One region of the Clostridium ljungdahlii DSM 13528 genome, then DNA from elsewhere that is predicted to be linked to it. Evidence: riboswitches for the same ligand, from Rfam matches in the RefSeq annotation. Region 1 holds a riboswitch; the other holds the start of a gene.
The links. Region 1 has a riboswitch for cobalamin ahead of CLJU_RS15780 (cobyric acid synthase). Riboswitches for the same ligand answer to the same signal wherever they lie in the genome.
Positions count from the first base shown of each region.

Region 1 (7,978 bases):
TCCATTCTGCTGCATTTTTTTCATATTCTATAAAAGAAGGTACTACAATACAGATGCTTTTAAAACAGCTGATTACAAGATCTATTATCTCTGCAGCTCCATTACCTAATACAATGTTCGTATCTTCCATGCTGCTTGATATTTTTTCTTCTTCAATGTAAACAGAGTTCTTGGCATCAGATGGAGTTTTTGACTTCACCTGATACTTAGAAATCGTTATCCAGGGACGTAGCTGCTCTTTGCTCCCACTTGAAGAAGTGGGAGTATTAGAGCAGGTAGTCATCGGATAAAAGTAATTTAATGAAAAATTTATATACTCTTTTATTGAATTTTTAAGTTGTCTATACTCCACATCAGGATACTTTTCTACATCTTTTAATGCTTTTTCTATATTTTCTTTGAAACTTAAAGGTACTCCTAGTGGATTTATATTCGAACTGAAATCCAAAAGCTTTCTTCCCTTTAAAAGTCCCTCTGTATATATATCTCCACCATGTTCCATAATAACACATCCTATATCATTGATTTTCTAAATTACGCTCTGGGTAATCCAATTATAACTATTCCACATAAAATCATAAAAAGTATTTCGGTAAAATACATAATTATTATGCACTGTCCTATGTGTTTAAAACTTAGTTCCATAAGTCTATCCCCTATAGTAGGTTTATAAACTACTTGACCAAAATAAACATTTGTGCCACCAAGCTGTATTCTCATAGCTCCAGCTGCTGCTGCCTCAGGATAAGCACAATTAGGACTCTTGTGGTTTTTCCTGTCCCTTATCATTATTTTAAAAGACTTAAAAGGATTTCCTTTTACTACAAAAGCGGATATACACATAAGTACCCCTGTAATTCTAGAAGGTATAAAATTAAATACGTCATCTACCTTTGCAGGAAAAAATCCTATGTATCTATACTTTTCATTCATATATCCAAGCATGGAATCCATAGTATTTATTCCCTTATAGAGCATAGCAAGTGGTGCTCCAAAAATAGCTGCATATATAAGTGGTGCTATTACTCCATCGGAAGTATTTTCCGCCACAGTTTCCACATCTGCCCTTATTATTTCCTGACTGCTTAAAGAGGATGTATCCCTTCCAACTATATAAGAAAGCTTGGTTCTTGCATCTTCAATATCTTCCTTTTTAAGGGCATAGTATACTTTCTTTGCCTCTACAGCAAGGCATTTAGCAGAAATAGTCGTCCAAATAATAAATGTATTTACTATATTGTATAAAATAACATTTTTTCTTAAAAGCAGCAGTACTGCAAAAGGCACAATAAAACTAACAAATGCAACAAGGAAAACAATTAATCCACCAAATGCTTTTAAGCTCTCCTCTTTTTTGCAAAGCTTTCTTCCCTTTTTATCTAAATAAGATATAAGCTTTCCTATATATATAACGGGATGGGGAAACCAATAGGGATCTCCTATTATCCAATCAATTACAACTGCTATCACAATATCTATTAAATTCATAAATACAAAAGAACTGGACAAATTTAACCCCTCTTTTCTAAATTTAATTACTATCTTTTAATTCCCATAATATTGTATATCTTATCTATATCTAAATTCTTTCGCACTATGCTTGCTAACTTATCCAATTCTCCTTCTCTAAGATTTTCATATGTCTTAGATTTTTTATAACCTAATCCTTTATTTTCTCTTATCTTATTTACAATAAATTCTCTAAAATCAATTCCATCGAAAACTCCATGTATATAAGATCCAATTACATTTCCTGACATATTTATGGCACCATCTTCTGTGTCAACCTTTTCACCATTTTTATCAGTTATATTAAACAATGGTCTTGCATCTTTTCCATATTTGCATATTCCCATATGTATTTCATATCCGTATACATCCAATTTTCTATTAGTTAAAGATTCGCCATCCTTTTTTATTGGAAAGTCAATTTTACTTTTTGCATTTACTCTAGTTGTAACCTTTTCTTTTTCAAATATAGTTTCTATGTCTAAAAGTCCTATACCCTCTACTTTTCCTACATCTGTCTCCACTCCATAAGGATCTTCTATGACTTTACCAAGCATTTGATATCCACCGCATAGTCCTATGACAAGTCCAGTTTTACTATATTCTTTTATTCGATCCTCAAGGCCGCACTGTCTAATTTTAAGTAGATCTTCTATAGTATTTTTACTTCCTGGAATAATGACTAAATCTGGATTTCCAAACTCTTCTACAGATGTTATAAATCTTACGGAAACGTCTTCTTCGCTCTTAAGCGCATCTAAATCTGTAAAATTAGATATATGAGGCAGCTTTATTACGGCTATATCAATAGGTGCTGTAACTCTTTTATTGAATTCTACAGCTCCATCTTCATCCTCAAGTGCCAATCTAAAATGAGGTATGACACCAAGACAAGGTACCTTTACTATATCCTCAAGCATCTTAAGCCCCGGCTCCAGTATATCTTTATCTCCTCTAAATTTATTTATTATAGTACCCTTTACTCTTTTTTTCTCCTCTTCTGTAAAAAGCAGCATTGTTCCTGCAATGGATGCAAATACTCCTCCTTTGTCTATGTCTCCTGCTAAAAGTACTGGTGCATCTACTGATTCTGCCATACCCATATTTACAATGTCTCTATCTCTTAAATTTATTTCTGCAGGACTTCCTGCTCCTTCCATTACTATTATGTCAAATTTCTTCTCCATCTTTTCAAAGTGTTCTTTAAGCATATCCCTAAATTCCAGCTTCATATTATGATATTGCATAGCAGTGCTGTTACCATACACTTTTCCGTTAACTATTATTTGGCATTTCTTATCTGAAGTTGGTTTTAACAATATAGGGTTCATATATGCTTCCGGCTGCAATCCAGCTGCATAAGCCTGAAGTACCTGAGCCCGTCCCATCTCTTTGCCATCTAATGTTATATATGAGTTCAATGACATATTTTGAGATTTAAAAGGACATACTGAATAACCATCTTGTTTAAATATTCTACAAAGGGCTGAAACAATTATACTTTTTCCTACAGAAGAACCAGTTCCCTGAATCATAATTTTTGCCATAACAATTACTCCTCCCAAAACTTCCTAAATATAATAAAAAGTTTAATTTTAATTAATACACACATATCTATATTAAAGCCAAAAGGCAGTAAGCTTTAGAAAGCTAACTGCCTTTAACATAAAAACCTCAGCTTAAGCTGAGGTTAACCACACTAAAAGTTTCTCTCCCTCCGAAAGCATATAATAACAATCAGGCAGGTCTCCTGGCTTATGATTCATATTTACTTTAACCTTCCTCTTTTACGAGTGGTAACTAAAGTTCATCATCACATACAGTAGCGGGGGCTGCTACGGAGTTTAACCGTATTCCCTTTTCACCTATAAAGGCACCTGAATTTTCTATTTAATTTATACTCTAAGTTTATTATAATTAGAGTTTTATGTCAACTTGAAATATCCAATATATTACATAAAGTAAATAAAAATTTCATGGAATTCTAAAGTTTTACAGTTAATAACACTATTTGATATTATATTTCACTAAAAACTCAGTATCCTCCATTACTTTGTTGTAAGCGTCATCCCTTATTATATGGTGATCTTCAGAAAATACAAGAACTCGTTTAAAAAGTCCATTAACATATTCAAAATCATGTGTTGAACATATTATAGTTTTTCCTGCTTTATTTAATTTGATAAAAAGATCATTTAAGAATTTCTTTCCCTTAGGGTCTATTCCACTCATAGGCTCATCTAAAACCAAAACTTCAGGATTTAATGCAAGTACAGCAGCTATAGCCACTCTCTTTTTTTCTCCCCCACTTATGTTATAAGGCTCCCTGTTTTCTAAATCCTTCACATTTAAAAGTTCTAGACAGTCATTTACCCTTTTATTTACTTCATCTTCATCCATTCCCATTTGCCTTGGTCCAAAAGCAATTTCCTCGTATACACTAGAGCAAAAAAGTTGTGCATCGGAGTTTTGGAATACAAATCCTACTTTTTTATGGAACTTCTTTGAGAAGTTACCTTTTTCCAATTCATTTTTACATATTTTCACATCATCAAAATAGTAATTTCCCTTTGTGGGAAATACCACTCCATTTAATAATTTTAAAAAGGTAGATTTACCACTTCCATTTGCACCTATAAGCGCTATGGATTCTCCTTGTTCTATAGTTACATTTATATCTTTTAATACTTCATTATTTTTATATTTAAAAAAAGCATTCTCAATTTTTATCATCTTAATCCCACCCTAGATATGTAAAAATACATAGTTATGATAAGTACATTAACTATTAAATATATTAGATCAAAAAACTTAAATTTAAATTTTTTGTGAGACACATATTCTCCTGTAAATCCCCTACATTCCATAGCACAATACATTTCATCTCCCATTTCTTTTGATTTTAAAAATAAACTGCCAATTATCTTTGAAATAGAAGAATACTTTTTACTATTTCTTCCTATAGATCTAAGCTTTAGTGCATAAAACATGTCCAAAGAAAATTCACCTAATATATAAATGTATTTTAAAGTTATGTCAAATACCAAAATAAATATGTCTGGTATAAAAAACATCTTTAGCGCCTTAGTTATATCATGCCATTTAGTTGTATAAGATAAAACATTTATTGAAATTATAGTACCAGCTACTTTTAGTAAAAGCATTTCACTATTTCTAATGTTCCCCATAAGTATGGAAGGTATGAGCATTATAAATGTAAAAAATGGAATAGAAATGCTTAAAAGCAGTATTTTTTTTATATCTTGAACATCCAAAAAACTTAAAATTAGTAGAAAATAAACATCTACAAGCATTACATAAGTAAAATTTTTAGACAACGATAAAAATAATATATTTAAAATAGTAAAGGAAAGTTTTAACATAGGATTTAAATTATATATAAAGCTATTATTTACTTTATTGTTCCTTTTGATAAGAGATAATAGATGTAATATAGAAAATATACTTTTATCTATAAATTTGTCTTTATCTTCTTTGGGAACGTATTCATCCTTTTTTAAAAGCCAATCCTCCATAAATTACACCCTCAATTCTAATTTTTAATTTTTCTGCTTCCTTGTTAAAAATATATCATACTAACAGTTATTATTCAACTAAATACAAAAACATTATTCTTAGCTTAATCCATAAAAAACATACCATACACCCATTCCTATAGCAGTTCCCCTTGCCTGTTCTTTAATCAAAAAGTCTTTAAGTTCTTCTCTGTGAAGTGCAATTACCTGTATATCTTCCTCTGGCTCCAGCTTTTGTATGGGAATTTGATTTTCCATTAAATCTTCATATATATCAACCCTTGCTAACGTAACCTTATCCGTTAAAAGTGCAGGATTTGAATAAAGCATAGGGCTCATTGACTTTACTTCTCCCTTATATCCAGTTTCCTCCTCCAATTCTCGTAGTGCATTTTCGCCTATATTATCCCCTTCCACAAGACCTGCTGGAAATCCAATAACGTATTTATCTATAGCAGCTCTGTATTGTTTGATAAATATATACTTATTAGATGGTACGAGTTTGCCAACTATTACTACTGTATTTGTAGTATTGGTTCTCTTTATTCTTTCCCACTTTAACTCCTCATTATTTTTTCCTGTATAAGTTATTTCCTGTAATTGAATCCACTTTCCTTTATACAGTGTTTTTTCCGATATTCTTTTCATCAAGTCCATCCTCCTATTTTTTTAGCCTCCTGGCCTATTATCATAATTCCTTTTTTTATATCTTCTTCACTGACTCTTGAAAATCCAAGCCTAAAAGTATCATATCCCTCATCATTTACATAAAATACATCACCAGGAGTAAATATTACTCCTCTCTTGCAGCATCTTTCTAAAAGCTTTCTGGAACTTATATTCCTTAGCTTTATAAATATATGCATTCCCCCCTCACCAAATATCTCTTCACAAGGTATATTCTCTCTTGCACACTTTAAGGTGAATTCATATTTTTCCTTATATACTCTTCGAGCTTTCTTTATGTACTTTTCAAAATTGCCTTGATTTAAGTAATCATAAAAAATTGCCTGATCCAGAGAAGAAGTGTGAATATTCCTAGCCCTTTTGCAACTCTCTAAATAGTTTATAAGTACTTCATCCGCGAGTATCCATCCTATCCTTATTCCAGGAAATAATACCTTTGAAAAGCTTCCTATATATATAATACTATTTCCACTACCGCTAAAAGCAGCTATAGGTGATACATGAGTTCCTGAATACCTAAGCTCTTCATTAAATCCATCTTCAATTATAGGTACACTATAACTTTTAAGTATGTTATATAACTTCACCCTATTTTCAGGAGGCATGACAATACCTGTAGGATTTTGATAGGATGGAATAAAATATGATATCTTAAATTTATTTTTTTTCAGCTCTTCACTAAGATCTTTTAAACATACTCCGTCTTTTTCAACTTTTACTCCAGTTATATTGAGTCCATGTAGTTTCATAATTTTAATTGCAGTATTATGAGTTGGATTTTCACAAAGTATATTATCTCCTCTTTCCGTAAGACAAGATAATATTAAATCAAATCCTTCGGTAAATCCATTTGTTATAAGTATATCCTTTTCCTTTGTACAAACTCCTTTACTTTCCATATATTTAAGTAAATATTGAATAAGGGGCCTATAACCTTTAGCATACCCATAATTCAACACTTTTTCTCCTTCTATAGACATACGATTTAAAAAAGCTTTTTTAAATTCATCTACATTAAAAAGTTTTTCATCAGGAGCTATACTTTTAAAGGATATCATTCCTTTTTCCCATTTTGCTTCATGTTTTATTATATCTAATCTTTCGGAAAGTTTGCCATATTGATTTATTTTGTCTTCCCAATCTATACTCCACTTTTCCTGAAAATCTACTTTTACATCCGATACAAAGGTACCCCTTCCTTTTTTCATGTATACAAATCCTTCATCTTGCAAAAATTCATAAGCATACATTACACTATTTCTGCTTATTTTTAGCATTGAAGCCATCTCTCTTGTGGAAGGAAGTTTTTCTCCACTTCTAAGCATACCCTTAAGTATCATATCTTTAATATAATCTTTTAGCTGTATATATACAAGCCTATCTTTATTTATCTTAAGTTCCGAAAACATAACAAGTTTCACCTCAAATATATTCTTGCACAATTTTACTAATAAATAAAGAATAATATTAATAAATAAGTTATTGACATATAGTAAAAAAAATGTTTCAATAATACTGACTAGTCAGTTAATATTTAAATATTATATAATTTCATTATTGAGAATAATTTTCCATATATTTATTTTAGATATTTATTTTAGGAGGATTCATATATGCTAAGAAATATTATACAAGTTTTTAAAAGAGATATGAAAAGTATTGTTAAAAATAAAATGACAATGTTGATTGTTGCAGGTGTATGCATACTTCCATCTCTCTATGCATGGGTCAATATAAAAGCATGTTGGGATCCTTATGGAAATACAAGCAGCATTCCTGTAGCCATAGTTAATGAGGACAAGGGTACGAACTTTAACGGAAAAAATTTAAATACAGGAAATGAAATCGTAGAAAAATTAAAAGATAACCATAAAATAGGCTGGAAATTTGTAAACGCTAGAAACGCGGATATGGGTATCATAGATGGTACATACTATGCCATGATAAAGATTCCAGAAGATTTCTCAAGGAATATTACAAGCATAACATCAAATACTCCTAAAAAAGCTGAGATCATTTATAAAGTGAATACAAAAAATAGTCCTGTAGCTCTTAAAATAACTGATGCAGCAAGAAACACGCTAGCAGAACAAATAAAATCAAATTTTATATATACAGTAAATCAAACTATATTTTTTTCTTTGAACATTTTTGGTAAAAATGCAGAAAATGATAAACAAAACATTATAAATTTGAAGGATGCAATAATAAAATTAAGTGACAATATGGATGTTATAACAGATGTT
Region 1 covers NC_014328.1:3,500,550-3,508,527, forward strand. Annotated here, with positions in the region: gene CLJU_RS15770 (pyridoxal phosphate-dependent aminotransferase) at 1-502, opposite strand, end outside; gene cbiB (adenosylcobinamide-phosphate synthase CbiB) at 535-1,488, opposite strand; gene CLJU_RS15780 (cobyric acid synthase) at 1,539-3,056, opposite strand; cobalamin riboswitch at 3,233-3,405, opposite strand; gene CLJU_RS15785 (energy-coupling factor ABC transporter ATP-binding protein) at 3,517-4,242, opposite strand; gene CLJU_RS15790 (energy-coupling factor transporter transmembrane component T) at 4,239-5,045, opposite strand; gene CLJU_RS15795 (NUDIX domain-containing protein) at 5,145-5,693, opposite strand; gene pdxR (MocR-like pyridoxine biosynthesis transcription factor PdxR) at 5,693-7,141, opposite strand; gene CLJU_RS15805 (YhgE/Pip domain-containing protein) at 7,346-7,978, shown strand, end outside.

Region 2 (7,978 bases), 340 kb from region 1:
TTTATTATTGAAATTGAAGCAGCTAGTATAAGCTTTAAATTGGGACTTAGCCATAATTTACAGAATAAGCTTAAGTCTATTTCAAAAGATGTATTGAAAAATATTTTTCTGAGATTGAATGATAGAGCATGGGAGGAAAAATAGTTGGATTTTTATTTAATGAAAAGGCTGAAGATAATTAGGAGAAAAATTACTTTTTATAAAAGAAATAGTATGTTTGCTGTATGTCCTTTTATAAAAAGCCATTATAGACATCTCATGAATATTCAAATAGGGGAATTAGAAAAACTAATGAATACAATGAACAAAGATATAGTAAGACAGGAAAAACAATTTACTTTGGAAGAACTTTCAAAATACAATGGTGCTGGTGGCTCTCCGGCGTATGTTGCTGTAAATGGAATAGTGTATGATGTGAGTTTGTCTCCTGTATGGGGTGGAGGGACGCATTTTAGTCTGTATGCTGGAAAAGATTTAACTTTACAATTTAAGGCATGTCACAGTGGAGAAACAAAGATATTAAATGGTCTACCTAAAGTGGGAGAGTTAAAAATTTAATAACAAATTAGTTTTGAAAAAGGGGTAAATAATAAATGCATGATATGATTTTATTGAGTAAAATATCTAGGACTTTAAGTGAATGCTGCAGTTCAAATAAGATTTTAAAGATAGGTAAAGTAGTTATAGCTGTAAATAGTTACAGTCATGTTAATGAAAATAATCTTTATGATTATTTGAGAAACTATAATGAAGACATAACTGATGAATCAACAGAAGTTAAAATTGAAATTGAAAATTTGCCTAATCAAATGGCAATAATTAAAAATATAGAAGGTTACCAATATGAAGATGAAAAGTAGAAATGATATTAGCAATTTGGATGGCATAATTGAAGAGGTTATTTGTGCTACCGTAAAACTATTTTTATAATCAAAAGTTGACAGGAAAACATAAAGCAAATTATACTTATAATGAAAAGATGGTGAAACATATGAAAATATTGCTTATGAAAATTACCTTGAGAGCGTCCTGGGTTCATTCATTGAAAGAAAAAAGAATGGTAGTAAAAAGCATAGTTCAAAAGTTAAAAAATAAGTTTAACGTATCTGTGGCAGAAGTTGATGAACAGGATGTTCATCAAATGATAGTTATAGGAGCTGCAGGAATATGTGGAACTTCTGCACAAGTAGATTCGACAATGGAAAATATCATAACTTTTGTAGAAAACAATACTGACGCGGAAATAATAGATATTCAAAAAGAAGATGTTGAAGGTATGTAAAGCAGTGTTTAAATAAAAAAGTTACAACTATTTTACAATTGTGATAACTTTAAGATACAGCTACAGGATAAAATAGGTGTGAAAGTCAATTACTTAAATAATAAGGGGTGTACATATGAGAAAAAAATTAATTAGTTTACTTTCTGTTTTTATGTTTGTATTTATATTTTTTGGAGTGAGAGCTAGTGCTGCTTCACCGGAATCTATAAGATTAGGTGGACAAGATAGATATGGAACCTGTTCACAAATAGTAAATCAGGGTTGGAAGAGTTCCAACTATGCAGTTATTGTGAATGGATATAACTTTCCAGATGCCTTAAGTGCGGCAACTTTAGCTAAAAAATATAATGCACCAATACTTTTAAATGGCAGTGATAGATTAGAGAATACTACAATTGAGCAAATAAAGAGATTAAGTGTTAAACAAGTTTTTATTGTAGGAGGTACTGGAGTTATAAGCAATGAAGTTGAGGATGAGCTTCATGGGATGAATATATCAACTGAAAGATTTTCTGGACTTAACAGAACTGAGACCTCCGTATCAGTGGCAAATCAAATAGGGACATCTAATGGAATAATCTTAACTACAGATAGTGATTATACTGATGCACTTTCTATAGCTTCTATAGCTGCAAAATTGCAAATGCCAATTATATTAGTACCAAAGGATTCAGTACCAGATTCAGTAAGTCAATTGGTAGAAAATAAAAATATACCGGTAACTTATGTATTAGGTGGACAAGACATAATAAGTGATGCTGTGTCATCTAAGTTCCCAAATGTTAAGAGGATTTCTGGCAGCGATAAATATGAAAGAAATATAAATATAATAAATGCTTTTTCTGATAAATTTGATTTTAGTTCGATTTGTCTGGCTTATTCAGAAGACTTTGCAGATGCACTAAGCGGATCAGCTTTTGCTGCATTAAATTCAAATCCAATAGTTTTGGTAGGAAGCAGTACAGCTCCTGTAACACAATGTTTTATAGAAAATAAAAGCTTTAGTAAGTTATATGTATTTGGTGGTGAAGCTGGGATAACTGGAGACATAGTGGCAACTTTGACAAATGGCAAAACGTCAGATAAGCCTCAACCATCACCTGAGCCACAACCGCAGCCGCAGCCAGCACCAGCTGACCCATCATCTGAGCCAACTACACCAACAGATACTTCTGCTTCCCATTCTGAATTGCAGAAAAATCTTTATAATTATCTTAGTGATGAAGATCATAGACAATCAGTTTTAAGTAGAGCTATTGAACTTCACGGTGGTGACACAAGCAATAACTGTGTATATTTTCAAAGTGAAGCTTTGAGAAGATCAGGGCTTACTGATTTGCCAGAGTGGGTATGTAATACTGTACAATTTACATCACAACTTTTACAAAGAGGGTGGACTAAGTGCGAGGATTTAGCACAACTTCGACCTGGAGATATATGTTTTACAACGAATGGTCCAAGCCATACCTATACTTTTATGAAGTGGTGTGATCCAAAAAGTTATGATTATGCTTATATATGTGATAATCAAGGAAATGAGTATGGAGGAAATGCTTATCATAAGAGAAATGTAGATTTTGCTACATCATTAAAAGATGCTATTGCTTATTTTATGTATGAAAACTAGGTTCATGGTGTTTCTAAGTAAAAAATCGACTTATACTTCGGATAGTTTTTACAATAATTAATTTCCAAATCACCAATTGCAACTAATTAAGTCGCATGCTTGACATGAAAGAAATATTGTGAGAAAATTGCCTTAAATAGTTATATATCATAATTAGAAAAGCAACTATTGACAAAAAAATATAAAAAAGATATAGGTGCATTATTATGCTGAAAAGGGAAGCCAGATGGAAAGTCTGCACGGTCCCGCCGCTGTGAAAAGAGGAGTCCTTATTATATGTCACTGGGAAACTGGGAAGGCTATAGGGATGATGATCTTAAGTCAGAAGACCTGCCTATGTTGTTTTAGGAACCATTAAACTCTACGAGTGATAGGGGGGTGACCTTTGTTATAGTATATTATTTCAGTTATTATAATTTACCCTTCCTAGGTTTCTAGGAAGGGTAAAATCGTTTACGAAAAGATTATTAAAAATTGGACGTCATGTAAGGTGATGAATAAGTAGGTGCTTTTGTGACTAATTTTGTGCAGAATTGATAGTTGGATATTACTGGGGAAAGATGTTCAGCAAATTAAAATCAAAGGGGAAGAATAAAATTATGGAACTAGCTTCATTTAGAAAAATGTATGATAAAAATAGTTTTTTACATTGTTTAGATGGGAGAGTCAAAACGGTTTTGTTTTTAAGTGGTATTATCATTGCTACTTTCCTTTCGCATTGGTATTTGGTAACTTTTTTATGGGGACTATCTTTATTTGGGTATTATACAGTACATTTGCCATGGAAAAGGCTTGTAAAAAGATTACTTATACCTTTTGGAATAGCGTGGATTGTATTTATAAGTATGCTTTTTACTAATGGTAGTCATGTTTTAACCTATATCCCATTTGGAAGTTATCATTTAAATATTTATAAAGAAGGACTTGATCTTGGAATTTTACTTATGCTTAGAATAATGGCAGCTGTTACCTTAGCTTGTGTACTATCTTTTTGTACGCCTATGATTGAAATACTCGAAACTCTTAGAATATTTAAAATGCCATCTATAATAGTAGACTTGGCAGATATGATGTATAGGTATATATTTATTATAGAAGAGACGGGAAAAAGTATGAGACACGCTCAGTTGAGTCGTATGGGATATAAGGCTAGTTGGTTTCATCAGGTTAAAGATACTGCAGAAATAGCAGTCTATGTTATAATACAATCTTTAGATCGAAGTATAAGAGTTTATAATGCCATGCTGTCAAGGGGATATAATGAAGATAGTATAGAAGCTAAATTTTTTACATATCCAGTACCTTCTAAGGATTTTGAACTTGGTGTAGTAGGTGTGATTTTATTGGTTGTTCTAATTATTGCAAATGTATTGATTTAAAGGAGAATGTTTATGGAAATTATTGATGTGTCTCAAGTTAGTTATGCTTATGGTGATGGGAGTATGGCGCTTAAAGATATTAAAATGAAAATAAAAAGTGGGGAAAAAGTAGCAATACTTGGCCCAAATGGTGCGGGAAAGTCTACGCTTTTTCACCTATTTAATGGAATTTTAAAACCTACATCTGGAACTATCACTGTAAATGGTATGGAAGTATGTAAAAAAAATTTAGTAGAGATTAGGCGCAATGTGGGAATGGTATTTCAGGATTCTGATGACCAGCTTTTTAACCCTACAGTCAGGCAGGAAATTGCCTATGGACTTTTAAACATGGGAGTTAGTGGAAAAAAGTTAGAGAATACTATAGAGTGGGCTTTAAAAACAGTGGGAATGTCAGGGTATGAAGATAAAAGCCCTCACAATTTAAGTGGTGGACAAAAAAAGAGAATTGCACTTGCAAGCGTACTTGCTATGAAACCAAAAGTTATGGTATTGGATGAGCCAACCGCAGCACTTGATCCACGAGGAGTACACAAATTAATTAGGCTTTTGGATTCTATAAATAAAGAACTTGGAATTACTCTAATTTTTGCAACACATGATGTGGATACAGTTCCACTTCTTGCAGATAAAGTTTATCTTCTAGATAAAGGAAAGGTCGTAATGGGAGGAACTACTGAAGAAGTATTTAATCAGAAGGAAGTTATCCGTAAGATTAATTTAAGACTTCCTAGAGTAGCACATTTAATTGAGATTTTAGATAGAGATGGAATTTTAAATGCTGATGATTTGCCACTTACTATTGGACAAGCAAAGGATTTTTTAGAAAAAAATAAGTCTCAAGTGTAATTTTAATTGTAAAAATATTTTTGCGGACAACCTAAGAGTAAAGATTGTCCGTATTTTTGTGCCTTTTAAATTTTAGAAATACTTTTAGAGAATTTACGAGAAAATATAAAGCAGCTTAAAATTTAACTTTTTTGTTATTAATTCAATAGAGTATTAATTTTGAAATTGCACAAAATTTAAATACACAACTAATAAGTACTTCAATAAAAATCTATCAAAATCCTAAAGGGGGAATTAATTATGGCAAGTAGAAGTAATAGAGCATTAGTTCCAGAAGCAAAAGAAGGTCTGGATAGATTTAAAATGGAAGCAGCAAGAGAAGTTGGAGTAGATTTAAAAGATGGATATAATGGTGATATTACAGCAAGAGAAGCTGGATCAGTAGGAGGACAGATGGTAAAAAGAATGATAGAATCCTACGAACAGAATTTAAAGTAGAATAAATATTAAAAAATAGACCGGGCGATTGAAAAATCTCCCGGTTAATTTTTATATGAAATGTTTTGCGGTGGTATAATATATATATTTGAAAAATAGTAATTAATTAAAATTAAATTAAAGGAGGGAGATGGGTTTATGCCTGAAAAATATTGGCCTGAAACGGTAGTATTATGGGGAGCTGGTGCTACTAAAAATTTGGGACTTCATCCTACAAGTGAGTTAATACAATTGGTTCTAAAAATCAGTAAAAATGATTTTTCATTTTTGGAAGATAAAGACGAAAAACTAGCAAGCGCTTTTAAAAAATTAGTAACAGAAGATCTAATTAAGGACCCTAAATTGTCAAAAGTCTATGACTTTAAGGCCCTTGAAACTATAATAAGTACAAATACTAAGTTTAATATGCATGAATTATTTACTATGTTAGATCAACTTATTGATAATAACATGGGCTTTAATGCATTTTGTGATGGAAAGAGGAAATTTTTAAGAGTTGAGAGAGTACAGGCAGCTAAAAGATGTCTTATACTTCTTATTGAAGAATTAGAAAGATTAAGTATACAAAAGGTACCGGGATGTATGGATGAAGAAAAAATGGAACCTTATTATCAATTTGGAAAAATTCTTGCTGAGCTTATGGTAGAGGAGGCAAAAACATTTGAAAGCAGAGGGTACAAAATGGATACAAGGAGGTTTTACCTTTATTCCTATGCTATAATATCTTTTAATTGGGATCCTGTAATACTTTGGAACATATTTAATGTGCACAAAGAAGTGAACAGGAATCCTACCTATTTAAAAAATGGATTAAAGCTTCAGCTATATGATGATTTTGGAACTCAAATAGCTTCTGCTGGATTAGACGAAAATGAATGCGAAATACGGTATACTACCAATGAATCCCAGTGCAAGGTTATAAATGATTATAGCTATCCTTCTAGAACAATGAGAATAGGTAAAGTATTATTTCCTCATGGAATGTTTGGATCAAGGATTTGTCCTGAGTGTGGGAAATCTATAGTAACTTTTGCGGAAAAATGGGATAGATTATCTTCAGAAATTTTTGGACCCTCCATCTTAAAACCTTTACAAAAAAATTGGAAGTATAGAACACCTAAGGAAAAGTTAAATAAAAGAGGAGCAATAGAATGTCCTTATTGTGGACAGATAACCTATCCCTATGATATGACACTTATAATACAGAGCCTTTCTAAAAAAAAGAATATACCTGCTTTAGAAGAGTTAAAAACCGAGATGGGACTTCTTATAAAAAATGCAAAGCATATAATTTTTGCTGGATATAGTTTGCCTATAGATGATATTATGGTTAAAACTTTTTTTATGTCATCTATATCGGGAAATGATAAAGAAAAATTGAAATGTACAGTTATAAACTATGATGACAAATATAAAGGGGCTGATTGGCTAAAGGGAGAAAAAATAGATGAGTACATAAGAAAATCTAAAAATAATTCTGTTGTAGAATGCATAAAAAATGTATGTGATATATTTCCTAAAGGAAATGTACGGGTTTATTTGAAAGGAATACCTGATGTATTTATGAAAAACGGAAAATGCAGTAGGGAAAAGGTAATAAATTTACTGTATCCTAAGGAATGTTTTAAAGATGGCTTTCCAATAAAAAGAGATTAAATTCTATATTTATGATTTATATATTGAACTTTTGGTTAAACATGATAAAATTAAATCGTCAGTATTTATTGGAATAAAACTGAACTAAATTTTATAAAGGAGGATCCGTGCTGTATCTACATAAGGCATTTTCTTTTAAATGGCCAAGAACAGCAACGGAAAAAATTATGGAAAGACAAATAAAAAGTCATTCAAAGTTTGGAATTAGACAGATTACTGTAATTGGAATGCTGTCTGGAATTTCTATTGTACTTGGAATTACAGGACTGGGGTTTATACCTATTCCACCGGTGAAAGCCACCATAATGCATGTACCTGTCATAATAGGTTCTATTTTAGAAGGACCTATAGTTGGTGCCTCAGTAGGGCTTATTTTCGGTATATTTAGTGTGATTCAGTCTATAACTGCACCTACACCAGTTTCTTTTGTATTTATGAATCCACTGGTATCAGTTTTACCTAGAGTACTCATAGGTATAATACCTTATTATGTATACAGGTGCTTTAGTATGAAGAAAAAGATTATTCCTATAGGAATAGCTTCAGCAGTAGGCTCATTGATGAATACTATTGGGGTTTTAGGAATGATATATATTATATATCTTGGATCTTATGCAAAGGCTTTGAATATAAGTTCAAGTGCTGCCCAAAAGGGAATTATAGCTGTAGGTGTTACAAATGGTATACCTGAAATGATTTTATGTATACTTATTACAATATCTGTAGTTACTGCAGTTACTAAGATAA
Region 2 covers NC_014328.1:3,160,093-3,168,070, reverse strand. Annotated here, with positions in the region: gene CLJU_RS14135 (hydrogenase maturation protease) at 1-144, shown strand, start outside; gene CLJU_RS14130 (cytochrome b5 domain-containing protein) at 145-558, shown strand; gene CLJU_RS14125 (hypothetical protein) at 594-860, shown strand; gene CLJU_RS14120 (DUF503 domain-containing protein) at 992-1,282, shown strand; gene CLJU_RS21755 (cell wall-binding repeat-containing protein) at 1,398-2,909, shown strand; cobalamin riboswitch at 3,087-3,261, shown strand; gene cbiQ (cobalt ECF transporter T component CbiQ) at 3,509-4,288, shown strand; gene CLJU_RS14105 (energy-coupling factor ABC transporter ATP-binding protein) at 4,301-5,137, shown strand; gene CLJU_RS14100 (alpha/beta-type small acid-soluble spore protein) at 5,378-5,575, shown strand; gene CLJU_RS14095 (hypothetical protein) at 5,714-7,231, shown strand; gene CLJU_RS14090 (ECF transporter S component) at 7,399-7,978, shown strand, end outside.
Region 2: it holds a riboswitch for cobalamin, as region 1 does, so the genes downstream of both, cbiQ (cobalt ECF transporter T component CbiQ) here and CLJU_RS15780 (cobyric acid synthase) in region 1, are expected to answer to the same signal.